One region of the Parviterribacter kavangonensis genome, then DNA from elsewhere that is predicted to be linked to it. Evidence: riboswitches for the same ligand, from Rfam matches in the RefSeq annotation. Region 1 holds a riboswitch; each other region holds the start of a gene.
What was found. A riboswitch is a leader RNA that binds a small molecule or an ion and turns the genes downstream of it on or off. The one in region 1 is predicted to bind cyclic di-GMP.
Positions count from the first base shown of each region.

Region 2: it holds a riboswitch for cyclic di-GMP, as region 1 does, so the genes downstream of both, AC1UE4_RS00705 (hypothetical protein) here and AC1UE4_RS14255 (hypothetical protein) in region 1, are expected to answer to the same signal.
Region 3: it holds a riboswitch for cyclic di-GMP, as region 1 does, so the genes downstream of both, AC1UE4_RS23405 (hypothetical protein) here and AC1UE4_RS14255 (hypothetical protein) in region 1, are expected to answer to the same signal.

Region 1 covers NZ_JBXPJA010000001.1:2,817,684-2,821,006, reverse strand. Annotated here, with positions in the region: gene AC1UE4_RS14260 (hypothetical protein) at 1-269, opposite strand, end outside; cyclic di-GMP riboswitch class I at 343-437, opposite strand; gene AC1UE4_RS14255 (hypothetical protein) at 634-1,644, opposite strand; cyclic di-GMP riboswitch class I at 1,718-1,813, opposite strand; gene AC1UE4_RS14250 (hypothetical protein) at 1,908-2,162, opposite strand; gene AC1UE4_RS14245 (polysaccharide deacetylase family protein) at 2,226-3,017, shown strand; gene AC1UE4_RS14240 (hypothetical protein) at 3,007-3,323, opposite strand, start outside.
Region 2 covers NZ_JBXPJA010000001.1:148,470-151,792, reverse strand. Annotated here, with positions in the region: gene AC1UE4_RS00710 (glycosyltransferase family 4 protein) at 1-73, opposite strand, end outside; gene AC1UE4_RS00705 (hypothetical protein) at 49-1,542, opposite strand; cyclic di-GMP riboswitch class I at 1,604-1,685, opposite strand; gene AC1UE4_RS00700 (GNAT family N-acetyltransferase) at 1,827-3,323, opposite strand, start outside.
Region 3 covers NZ_JBXPJA010000003.1:718,822-722,144, reverse strand. Annotated here, with positions in the region: gene AC1UE4_RS23410 (CocE/NonD family hydrolase) at 1-354, opposite strand, end outside; gene AC1UE4_RS23405 (hypothetical protein) at 404-1,315, opposite strand; cyclic di-GMP riboswitch class I at 1,349-1,429, opposite strand; gene AC1UE4_RS23400 (thiamine pyrophosphate-binding protein) at 1,544-3,079, opposite strand; gene AC1UE4_RS23395 (NAD(P)/FAD-dependent oxidoreductase) at 3,103-3,323, opposite strand, start outside.

The DNA.
Region 1 (3,323 bases):
CCGGGGTTGCCCGGCTGGCCCGGCTGCCCCTGGTCGCCCTGCTGACCCTGCGCGGCGTTGGCGGCGACCTGCGCCTCGTTGCCGTTGGCGCCGTTGTTGCCGAGGCCGTTCGGGCCGGGCTGGCCGCCGCCGAGCCCGTTGGGGCCCTGCTGGCCGTTGCCGATCCCGTTCGGGCCGGCGTTGACGTTCTTGCCCTGCGGCTGGTCGGCCGACGAGATCATCGGGACGACGAGCGCTGAAGTGAGGACGACCGGCGTGAAGACACGCACGGCACGCCCGAGACGACGAGGAGCCGGGGTACCCGACATTGTTCCTCCTTGACGACGTTCTCCGGGTGGCCGAGCCGGTAGCTGAGCCATCTCCCTGACGTTGCTCCGGTCAAGGGGAGACCTCTGGCTTTGCGCCCCCGCCTCACGACGAGGTTGCCTTTGTCGTCTCGAGAGGCTCGCTGGGCATCCTGCCCCGCTCACCTCTGCAGAGGATGGTGAACGTGAGGAGAAGGGCCTGCAATCGAACGTCGGTCCAGATCTGCTGACCAGCGCGCAAGTCCTTCCCTTCTTAACGACGAAGGGGCCGCCGGCAGAACACCGGCGACCCCTCGAGTCCCTTCGCGCTCCCGAAGGAGAGCTGGTGCTACGCGGCGCGACGGAACGGCGTCGGCACGGTGGCGCAGGCCTGGAAGCGGCGCACGCCGTTGCGGACCTTGCCCGTCTTCGTGATGACGTACGTGCGCACGGTGTACGTGCCGGCGGTCTTGCCACGGAGGTCGATGACGGCCGTGACGCGCTTGCCCTGACGGCGGACCTCGACGCGCTTGCCGTTGACGTACACGCGCGCGAACTTCACCGAGTACGGCGTGAGGCGGATCGTGATGACGCGGCGGCTCACGCTGACGCGCTTGCTCGGGATCGTCATCGCGACCGGGCCCTGCGCGGGCGCCGGCAGGTCGACGCGCACGTCGTTGGCCGGCGCGGAGTTGTCGCCCGAGGACGCGGTGGTCGACTTCTGCTCGGCCGGCTTGTCCTCCGACGGCTTGTCGCCGGAGTCGTCGCCGCCGCTCTCCATCTCGCCGCCGCCGACGACGACGTCGTTGCCGCCCTGGTCGTCGCCGTTGCCGGGGATCTGGTCGTCGTCGTCCTGCTGGTCGTCGTCGCCGGCGTTGCCGTGCTCCTCGCCGTCCTGGCCGTGCTCGGCGTCCTGGCCCTGGCCGTGGTCCTCGCCGGCCTGCCCGTGGTCGTCGCCGTCCTGGCCGTGCTCGGCGTCCTGGCCGTTGTCCGACTGGTCCTCGCCGGACTCGTCGTCGCCCTGCTCGTCGCCGGACTCGTCCTCGCCCTGCTCGTTGCCGGATTGGTCGTTGCCGTGGTCCTCGCCCGACTGCCCGTGGTCCTCGCCCGACTGCCCGTGGTCCTCGCCGGCCTGGCCGTGGTCCTCGCCGTCCTGGCCGTGCTCGGCGTCCTGGCCCTGACCGTGGTCCTCGGCCGCCTGGCCGTGGTCCTCGCCGGCCTGGCTCTGGTCGCCGGTGGGCTGCTGCTGCTCTTCGGCCTTCTTCTCCTGGCCGGGGGCATCGTTCGCCTTGTCGGCGGGCACTGCGGCGGCGGTCGCGGGGACCGCAAGACTGAGGACGACCGGCGTGAAGACACGCACGGCACGCCCGAGACGACGAGGAGCCGGGATACCCGACATGCATCCTCCTTGACGACGTTCTCCGGGTGGCCGAGCCGGGAGCTGAGCCATCTCCCCGACGTCCTTCTCCGGTCAGGGGAGACCTCTGGCTTTGCGTGCACGCCTCGCGACGCGCTTGCCTTTGTCGTCTCGTGAGGTCTGCGTTCAATCCTGAACGCTCGCCTCGCGATGGGAAGAGTGGGGCATGGGGCCCGGTCCTTCAATCGAACACATGGCCAGGACCCCTATCGGAACGTCAGGTGCCCCGGGTTCACGCACCACGCGTGCCCGCAGGTGCGGACCGGCTCGCCCTCTGGCAGCGACCCGCGGACGAGCTGGTGCGCGACGAGCCCGGCCGCTTGGCCGTCGTACACGGGGCTCCCGTTGGCGTCCCGGGCGCCGAGCCACGGCCAGCACTCGTCGCGTCCGCGGACGTCGACGTCCGCCCAGAAGCGGCGGCGCCGCTCGAACCGTCGCATGAGCCGCAGGACGCCCGACATCGGAGGGCGCAGCGTAGACTCGCGCCGCCCGTGGCGCTCGTCCCGATCCTGCTTTACCACGCAGTGTCAACCGACACTGCTCCTCTCGGCCGCGACTACGCGGTGAACGAGCGGACGTTCGCGGCGCACATGGACCTCGTCGCCGATAGCGGGCTGACGCCGCTCACGGTCAGCCAGCTCATCGAGGCGCAGCGCCGGCGCGACGACGAGCTGCTCGACAGCGCGGTGCTGATCACGTTCGACGACGGGTTCGCCGACGTCCTCTCCGTCGCCGCGCCGGTCCTCCTCGACCGCGAGCTCACGGCCACGCTCTTCATCGCGACGGGCCTCCTGCGCGGCGGCGTCCGGCCGTCCGTCGCGCCCGAGCTCGCGCCGTGGATGCTCGACTGGAAGCAGGTGCGCGAGCTGCCGGAGAGCGGCATCGAGGTCGGCGCGCACAGCCACACGCATCCGCACATGGACACGCTGAGCACGAAGCAGCTGCGGTCCGAGATCGGGCGCAGCAAGGCGCTGCTCGAGGACGCGCTCGAGGCGCCGATCACCACGTTCGCCTACCCGCACGGGTACTCGAGCGGCCGCGTGAAGCGCGAGCTGCGCGACGCCGGCTTCCGGGGCGCGTGCGGCGTCAAGGACGCGTTCAGCGCGACCGACGACGACCCGTTCGCGCTCGCCCGGCTCATGCTGCGCGCGACGACGCCCGCGAGCGACGTGGCCAAGTGGCTCGAGCGCCGGGGCGCTCCGGCACCCCCGCGGCGCGAGCACCTGCGCACGACGGGCTGGCGGGCCTACCGGCGGGCGAAGGCGCTGCTGACGCGCACGCCGGGCGCCGACGACGGCTGGCAGTTCAGCGCGTGAAGGACCGCTCGACGAGCGCGTCCATCGTGCGCTCGTCGACCGGGATCGCCGGGCGCCGGAGCCGGTAGACGGCGGCGTCGCCGCTGCGGTGCACCAGCTGCAGCTGCGGCGTCGAGCCGAGCACGTCGCGCAGCGCGGCGATCCCGCGCTCGCCGGCGATCGCGTGGTAGCGCAGGTAGCGCTCCTGGCTCGGGGTCCAGACCAGGAAGCGCGGCCGCTCCTGCTCGCCCGCGGTCATCTGCGCGACGAGCCGGTCGCGGATGCGGCGCTCGTCGCCCGACGCCAGCGCGGCGCGGAACGACGCCG
Region 2 (3,323 bases), 2.7 Mb from region 1:
GCATCTCCGCTCCGCCGCAGGCCATCGAGTCGACGACGTGGAGCGCTCTCAGCACGTCCCGCGCGACACGCACGGGTCCACGACCCGCAGGCGCGAGCGCCAGTCGACGCCGTCGCGGATGTTGTAGACGAACACGTCGTCGGGAGCGTAGTACGGGACGCCGTTCTGCTCGGCGTACGTGACCCACGGGTCGGGCTGGCCCCACGCGGTGTGGCTGAGGCCGGACTCCTCGGCGATGCCCCAGGCGCCGCCGGTGTCGCCCATGATCATCCCGTACTCGGCCATGGCGTGGAAGATCGTCTTCCGCCACTTGGGAACGTTCAGCGCGTCGATCTCGGCCGCGGTCATGTCGAGCTGGACGCGGGCCCCCATCGGCGGCGCGTTCAGGTTCGGCTCGCCGATGTCCGAGCACGAGCGGCCGGGGTTCGAGCCGGCCGGGTAGACCGTGCCGCCCGACGAGCACTTCGCGACCAGGAAGAGCGCGTGGTCGATGCGGCCGGCCTGCAGCTCCTCGATGCGGAGCTTGCCGGCGAGGTTGCCGTACTTGCCGGCCGTCGCGTCCGAGCCGAGGCCGTCGCCGTCGATGCGCGTGCGCCCGCCCCAGCCGATGTCGATGCGGCCGCCGCTCGGGTCGCGCGGGCGGACGGTCCAGAAGTCGTACTCCCAACCCGTTGACTGGTCGATGACCGTCATGTGGCCGTCGCTGTCGCCGGCCGGCTGCGCCTGGACGGGGATGCGGATGACGTGGCCCTCGATCGCGCAGGTGCCCCAGCGCTCGAGGCAGTGGATCGTGAACTGCGGGTCGGTCGGCTGCGACCAGTAGACGGGGTCGCCCGCGTCCTTGTCGGTGCCGGCGACCTTGCCGCGGATGTGCTGCGCGGGGCCGAAGCTCGTGATGCGGTCGACGATCTGCTGCGAGTTGCTCAGCAGCGGGGCGGTCGCCGGGATCCTGCGGTTGAACGGGCTCGCGTCCGAGTACGGCCGCCAGCACGCGCCGGGGACGATGCCCATGCCGAACGTTCCGTAGGCGGGGCAGTCGCCGCCGAGCGGCGTGCTCGGCGCGGGCGCGGGGGCCGGCTCGGGAGCGGGCGCGGGGTCCGTCGGCGTGGGCGACGTCGGCGCGGGCTTCGTCTTCTTCTTGGCGGCGACGATCGTCTCGGTGGGCGACGTGGTCGGCTCGAGCTCGACGCGGCGGTCCTCGATCTTCAGGACGAGCGTCGGCGCGACGGGCGCGCTGACGACGCCGGTCGCCGGCTTCTTCGCGAGCTTCGCGCGCAGGCGCACCTTCAGGACGCCGCGGGCGGCGGCGCTGCGGACGGCGCGCAGCGGCAGCGCCTGCTGGCGGCGAGCGCTGGCGCGCAGGCGGGCACCGCGGATCGTGCGCGGGTGGATGCCCTTGATGCGGTAGCTGACGAGCTTGCCCTTCTTGACGGCCGCGCTGTAGGTCTTGACCTTGACGGCGGGGCGCGCGTCGGCCGGCTGGGGAAGCAGGCAGATGAGCAGCAACAGGGCGCTTGCGAGCAGCGCGAAACGGCAGCGCAAGCTGGGGAACGTGATCGGCGGCAACGTCTCTCCGGGTGGTCATGGCACCGCCCACTTCTCCTTCGGCGGCCCGGCTGACTCGATGGGGGACGAGTCCCGTGACTTTGCGGACCCGCCTCGCGACGGGGGTGCCTTTTCGGGAGGTGCCGATTCAGTTGTGTGTCCACGCACACCCTCGGGCCGGGACGGTCCAACGCCGAGCGGTCAGCGCTCCTTGTGGACGTCTGTCCAGCACCGGGTCGACACCTGTTCTAGGCGTCCGGTGAGAGCTTCAGTGCGGGCCGTCAGCCGGCGCGGCGCAGCAGCGCGCGGCGCACGTCCGGCGGCACCGCGCGCACGCCCAGGCCCGCTGCCGTCGCGGCCAGTCCCGCCGTCGTGCGCGGGACGGCGAGCACCTCGAGGCCGGGATCGAACGCGGAGAAGCGGCCCTTGTACTCCTCGCCGCCGCGCAGCAGCCGGTACTCGCGGACGCCGTCGTCCATCGCGGCGCGCACCGTGTGCGAAAGCAGGACGAACCCGACCGACTGCTTGTCCCACGCCGGGTCGCGGCCCGACTGGTAGTACCACTCGTACTCGGCGTACCGGAAACCCTGCCAGGCGGCGACCGCGACACCGTCGACCTCGAGCAGCCACAGGCGCAGCCAGCCGCGCTCGAGCGCGACGCGGGCGAAGTCGCGCTGGAACGCGCGGGCCGGCCCCTCGGCGAACGTGTTCGAGGCGCCCTGCCAGCGGGCCTCGTGCAGCGCGTGCAGCGTCGTGAGCGCGGCGTCCAGGTCGGCGGGGTCGGTGACGAGGCGGAACGCGACGTCGTGGCGCTTGCGCAGCGCGCGCTCGCGGCGGCGCACCTGCTCGCGGAAATTGCGGCTGCGCGACGCGAGGAACGCGTCGAACGTGAGGCCGGCGGCCGGGAGCACCGGACTGGGCTCGCGCCGGAGCGTCACCCCGCCGAGCAGCCCCGCCCACCCCTCGTCGGCGGGCAGCTCGTCGGCGACGAGGAGGTCGGGCCGCAGCTCGCCGAGCGCGTCGCGCAGCGCCGCGGCGACGCGCACGCGATCCTCCGGCGCGCACACCGGCGCGATCCGATCCGCCGGCCCGTGCCCCACGAACCGCACGAGGTCCACGGGCCGCCGAGCCGCCCGGTAGAGCGGCAGGATCCCGACCGTCTCCCCCGCGTCGCGGCACGCGAGGAGATGCAGCGGCCGATCGCCGCCGAAGTGCCGCCACCACGTCTCCGCCCACTCGATCGTCGTGAAGAGGTTCGCGTTCGGAACCTCCGCCCACGCTCCGCGCGCGGCGGAGAAGTCGCCGAGAGGCTCGACCGTGCACGCACGGTGCCTGACCCCGTTGTTGCGCGACGCCTTCGCCGGCGCCTCGCCCGGCGCGTTCTCCGCCGCCGCGCCCCACGAGGTCTCCACGGCCGCGCCCCGCGAGGTCTTCGCCGGCGCCGCGCCCCGCGGCGCCTCCACGGCGACGGCGACCCTCTCGACGTCTTCCGGCGTGAGGTGGTGGTGGCACGGGAGGCCGATGAGGCGGTCTCCGAGGCGGACCGCGTGGATCTTCTGCGCGCGGAGGCGGGTGAGCTCCGCGTCGGCGTCTTCGACCTCGAGGGGGACGACGAGGGGGGCGGCTCCGGGGGACGGGTCGCGGAAGCGCTCGGGGACGCGATCGCCGAGGGCGGCGGCGAGCGCGAGGTGGTGACCCAGGCGGCGCGACTGGAAGGAAGGGTGCGCGAGGCCGGGCAGGACGGCCGCGATCGCGCGGGCGCGGCGGTCGGGGGCGAC
Region 3 (3,323 bases), on a different contig from region 1:
GCCGCGGAGGTCGACGTAGACGACGGTGTAGCCGCGCTCGAAGACCTTGCCGCCCTCGATCATGTCGTCGAAGCGGTTCGAGGGGCGGTCGCTGCTGTCGCCGTTCGGGGTCGACTGGCCGCCGTGGCCGAAGTACGGGCCGATGCTGAGGATCACCGGCGTCGGCGCCGTGTCCGGAAGCCCCTTCGGGCGCAGGACGTCGGCGTGCAGCTGCGGCTCGTCGGGGCCGCCGGCCGGGATGTAGAGCTCCTTCCAGTCCGCACCGTCCGGGACGTCGGCGGCGGCGGTGGTCGGGAGCGAGAGGGAGAGCAGGAGCAGCGCTGCGAGCGCCGCTGAACGCAAGATCCGGGTCACGGTGCCTTCAACGCACCGCTTCCCGGGATCTTGCGTTCGAGGCTGGTTCTCAGCCGGTGAAGCGGATGCCCCGCGACTGCAGGCAGCGCAGGACGGTGACGCGCATCGTCTTCGCCTTGCGCCCGCTGCCCTTGACGAACTCGGCGCGCGCGGACATCCGCAGGACGCTGCCGTACTTCGACGGGTCGACCGACAGCGTGAAGCGCTTGCCGTTGCCCTTCATGCGGCCGACGACGCGGCCGTTGATCGTCAGCGTCACGCGCTTGATGCCCTTGCCCGTGACGACCTGCGTGAAGCGGCGCGAGACGCACTGCTTGCGCTGGTGGATCGCCGCGACGGTGCGGATGCTGACGACGCCCTTGGCGCCGAGGACGCCGCCCGTGGACGGGATGGTCGTGGTGACCGGCTTCTTCGGGGTCTCCGGCTTCGTCGGGGGCTCCGGCGTGACCCCGCACGTGCCGTCGGCGCACGGGTCCGTCGGCGGGACCGGCGGGTTCTTGGGCGGGTCGACCGGCGGGTCCGGCGTGACGGGCGGCGTCGGCGTCGAGGCGCCGCGGCAGAAGTCGACGTGGCTGAGGCCGTAGTACTGGCCGTTCTTCGGGTTGGCCGGCGCGTGCAGGCCGGTGTCGCCCGTCGAGGCGGGGTCGTAGCGGTAGATGTTCGCGTTCGGGCCGCCCTTGACGATCACCACGGCGATCGCGTCGGTGCTGGTCCAGTCGAGGGTGCGGCCGGACACGACGATCGTGCGGCCGGCGAGCGAGGTGGTGCCCTGCGGGACCGGGTCGATCTTCACGGACTTGAGCCCGCTGCCGACGTCGGCGCAGGTGGGGTTGCCCATCACGGCTTCGGGCGTCGTGCCACCGGCGAGGGCCGGGGCGGCGACGGCGAGCGTGGCGGCAAGGGCACTGCACGTCGCGACGATGCCGCGGCGGTACTGCGAAGGCGTCGGGAAAGCCGACATCTGTCCTCCTTGACAGGTGTTGGTCGATCTCGAGCCGGTAGCTGAGCCACCTCTCCGGGATGGAGGCCTCTGGCTTTGCGTCCCCGCCTCACGACGGAGTTGCCTTTTTCGATCTCGTGCGCAGCGACTCCGATCTCCGGTCGTCTTCGCGGCGCAGACGGCATGGTGCACGCCGCGACCCCGGTTGTCACGCGATTCGGACGCTTGTCGTAAATGTTCAGCGCGCGCTCAAGTTCGCGAGCGTCGCGGCCACTTCGGCGAGGTGTTCACCGGCGGTGCGAGCGCCGCCTCGACGACGAGCATCCGGGGGCCGTCCGGAGGCTGCGTGAGTTTCGTCTTCAGGTCCTCGAGCGCGACTCGCTCGGCGGGCACGTCGAACGCCTCGGTGAGCTTCACGAAGTCCGGCGTGTGCAGCACGAACGGGTCGCCGCCGTCGTGGCGCAGCATCCCGTAGCCCTTGTCGTCGAAGAGCACGATCGTGAGCGGGATCCGCTCCTGCGCGACGGTCGCGAGCTCCCCGCAGGCGAAGAGGAACCCGCCGTCGCCGACGACCGCGATCGTGGTGCGGCCGGCGAGCGCGGCGCCGATCGCCGCCGGGAACCCGAACCCCAGCGTTCCCCATCCGATCGGGTACAGCACCGAGCGCGGTGACGCCGGCCGGTGGAACCCGCCGATCCAGTAGCCGGGGATGCACATGTCGCAGACCACGACCGCGTCGGCCGGGATCGCGTCGAGCAACGTGGCGGCGTCCGGGTCGTCGATGGAGACGTCCGGCCGCTCGAACCACGGGGCCCTCGCCGTGACCTGATGGAGCAGCGCCCCCGCCGCCGGCTCCGCCTCCAAGTGGATCATCACGTCGGGCGTCCACGACTTCGCCGCGTCGTCGCGGTCGACGTTGACCGCGATGAGCGCCGGCGGCCGCGGCATCGCCCAGTTCTGCGTGTCGGTCCCGTCGAAGTCGCTGCCGATCGCGACGACCACGTCCGCCGCGTCCCACAGCGCGCCGACGGCGGGGTGATGCGCCGGCCGCAGCTCGCTCGGATGCACGCCCGCCGCGGAGAGCGTCGTGACGAGCGGCGCCCCGAGCCGCTCGGCAAGCGCCCCTACCGCCTTCCCCGCATCGACCGCGCCGGCACCGGCCCAGACGAGCGGTCGCTCCGCCGCGGCGAGCAGAGACGCGGCCTGGTCAACGGCCGCCTCGTCGACCGTGGCACCTTCCTCTGGCAGCGCCGCGTCAAGACGCGACTGCTGTGCCGCCGCCCCGAGCAGATCGGTGGGGATGCCGACGTAGACCGGACCCATCGGCGGGCGCGTCGCAACGCGGATCGCGTGGTCGACGAGGGCTTCGAGGTCGTCGCCGGGCACGGCCTCGAAGCGGGCCTTCGTGACCGGCGCGAAGAGGGCGGGCTGGTCGTCGGTCTCGTGCAGGACGCCGCGGTTGACGCCGGGGCGGCGCAGCGTCGACGGGACGTCGGTGGCGATGACGACGAGCGGCGATCCCGACGCGTACGCCTCGCCCGTCGCGGTCACGGTGTTCGCCGCGCCGGGGCCCGTCGTGACGAGCGCGACGCCCGGACGCCCCGTCGCCCGCGCGTAGCCGTCGGCCGCGTACGCCGCCGTCTGCTCGTGGCGGACGGAGACCAGGCGGATCGGCGACGCCCGCAGCGCCTCCCACGCGGGGAGGTTGTGCACGCCGGGCAGGCCGAAGACGACGTCGGTGTGCGTCTCGAGGGCGGAGACGAGCGCCTCGGCGCCGGTGCTCACACGACGTGCCTCGCCGGCCGCGCTCACACGACGTTCCTCTCCGGCCGCTCGGCGCCGAGGCCGAAGCGGGCGACGTCGAGGGGTGTCACGTCGATCTCCGGGGTGCGGCCGAGGAAGAGGTCGCGGATGGTCTCGCCGACGGCGGGCGCCTGGAGGAAGCCGTGGCCGGAGAAGCCGGTCGCGTAGAGGAAGCGCGGGTCGCCGGAGATCTCGCCGATGAGCGCGTTGTGGTCGGGGGTCATCT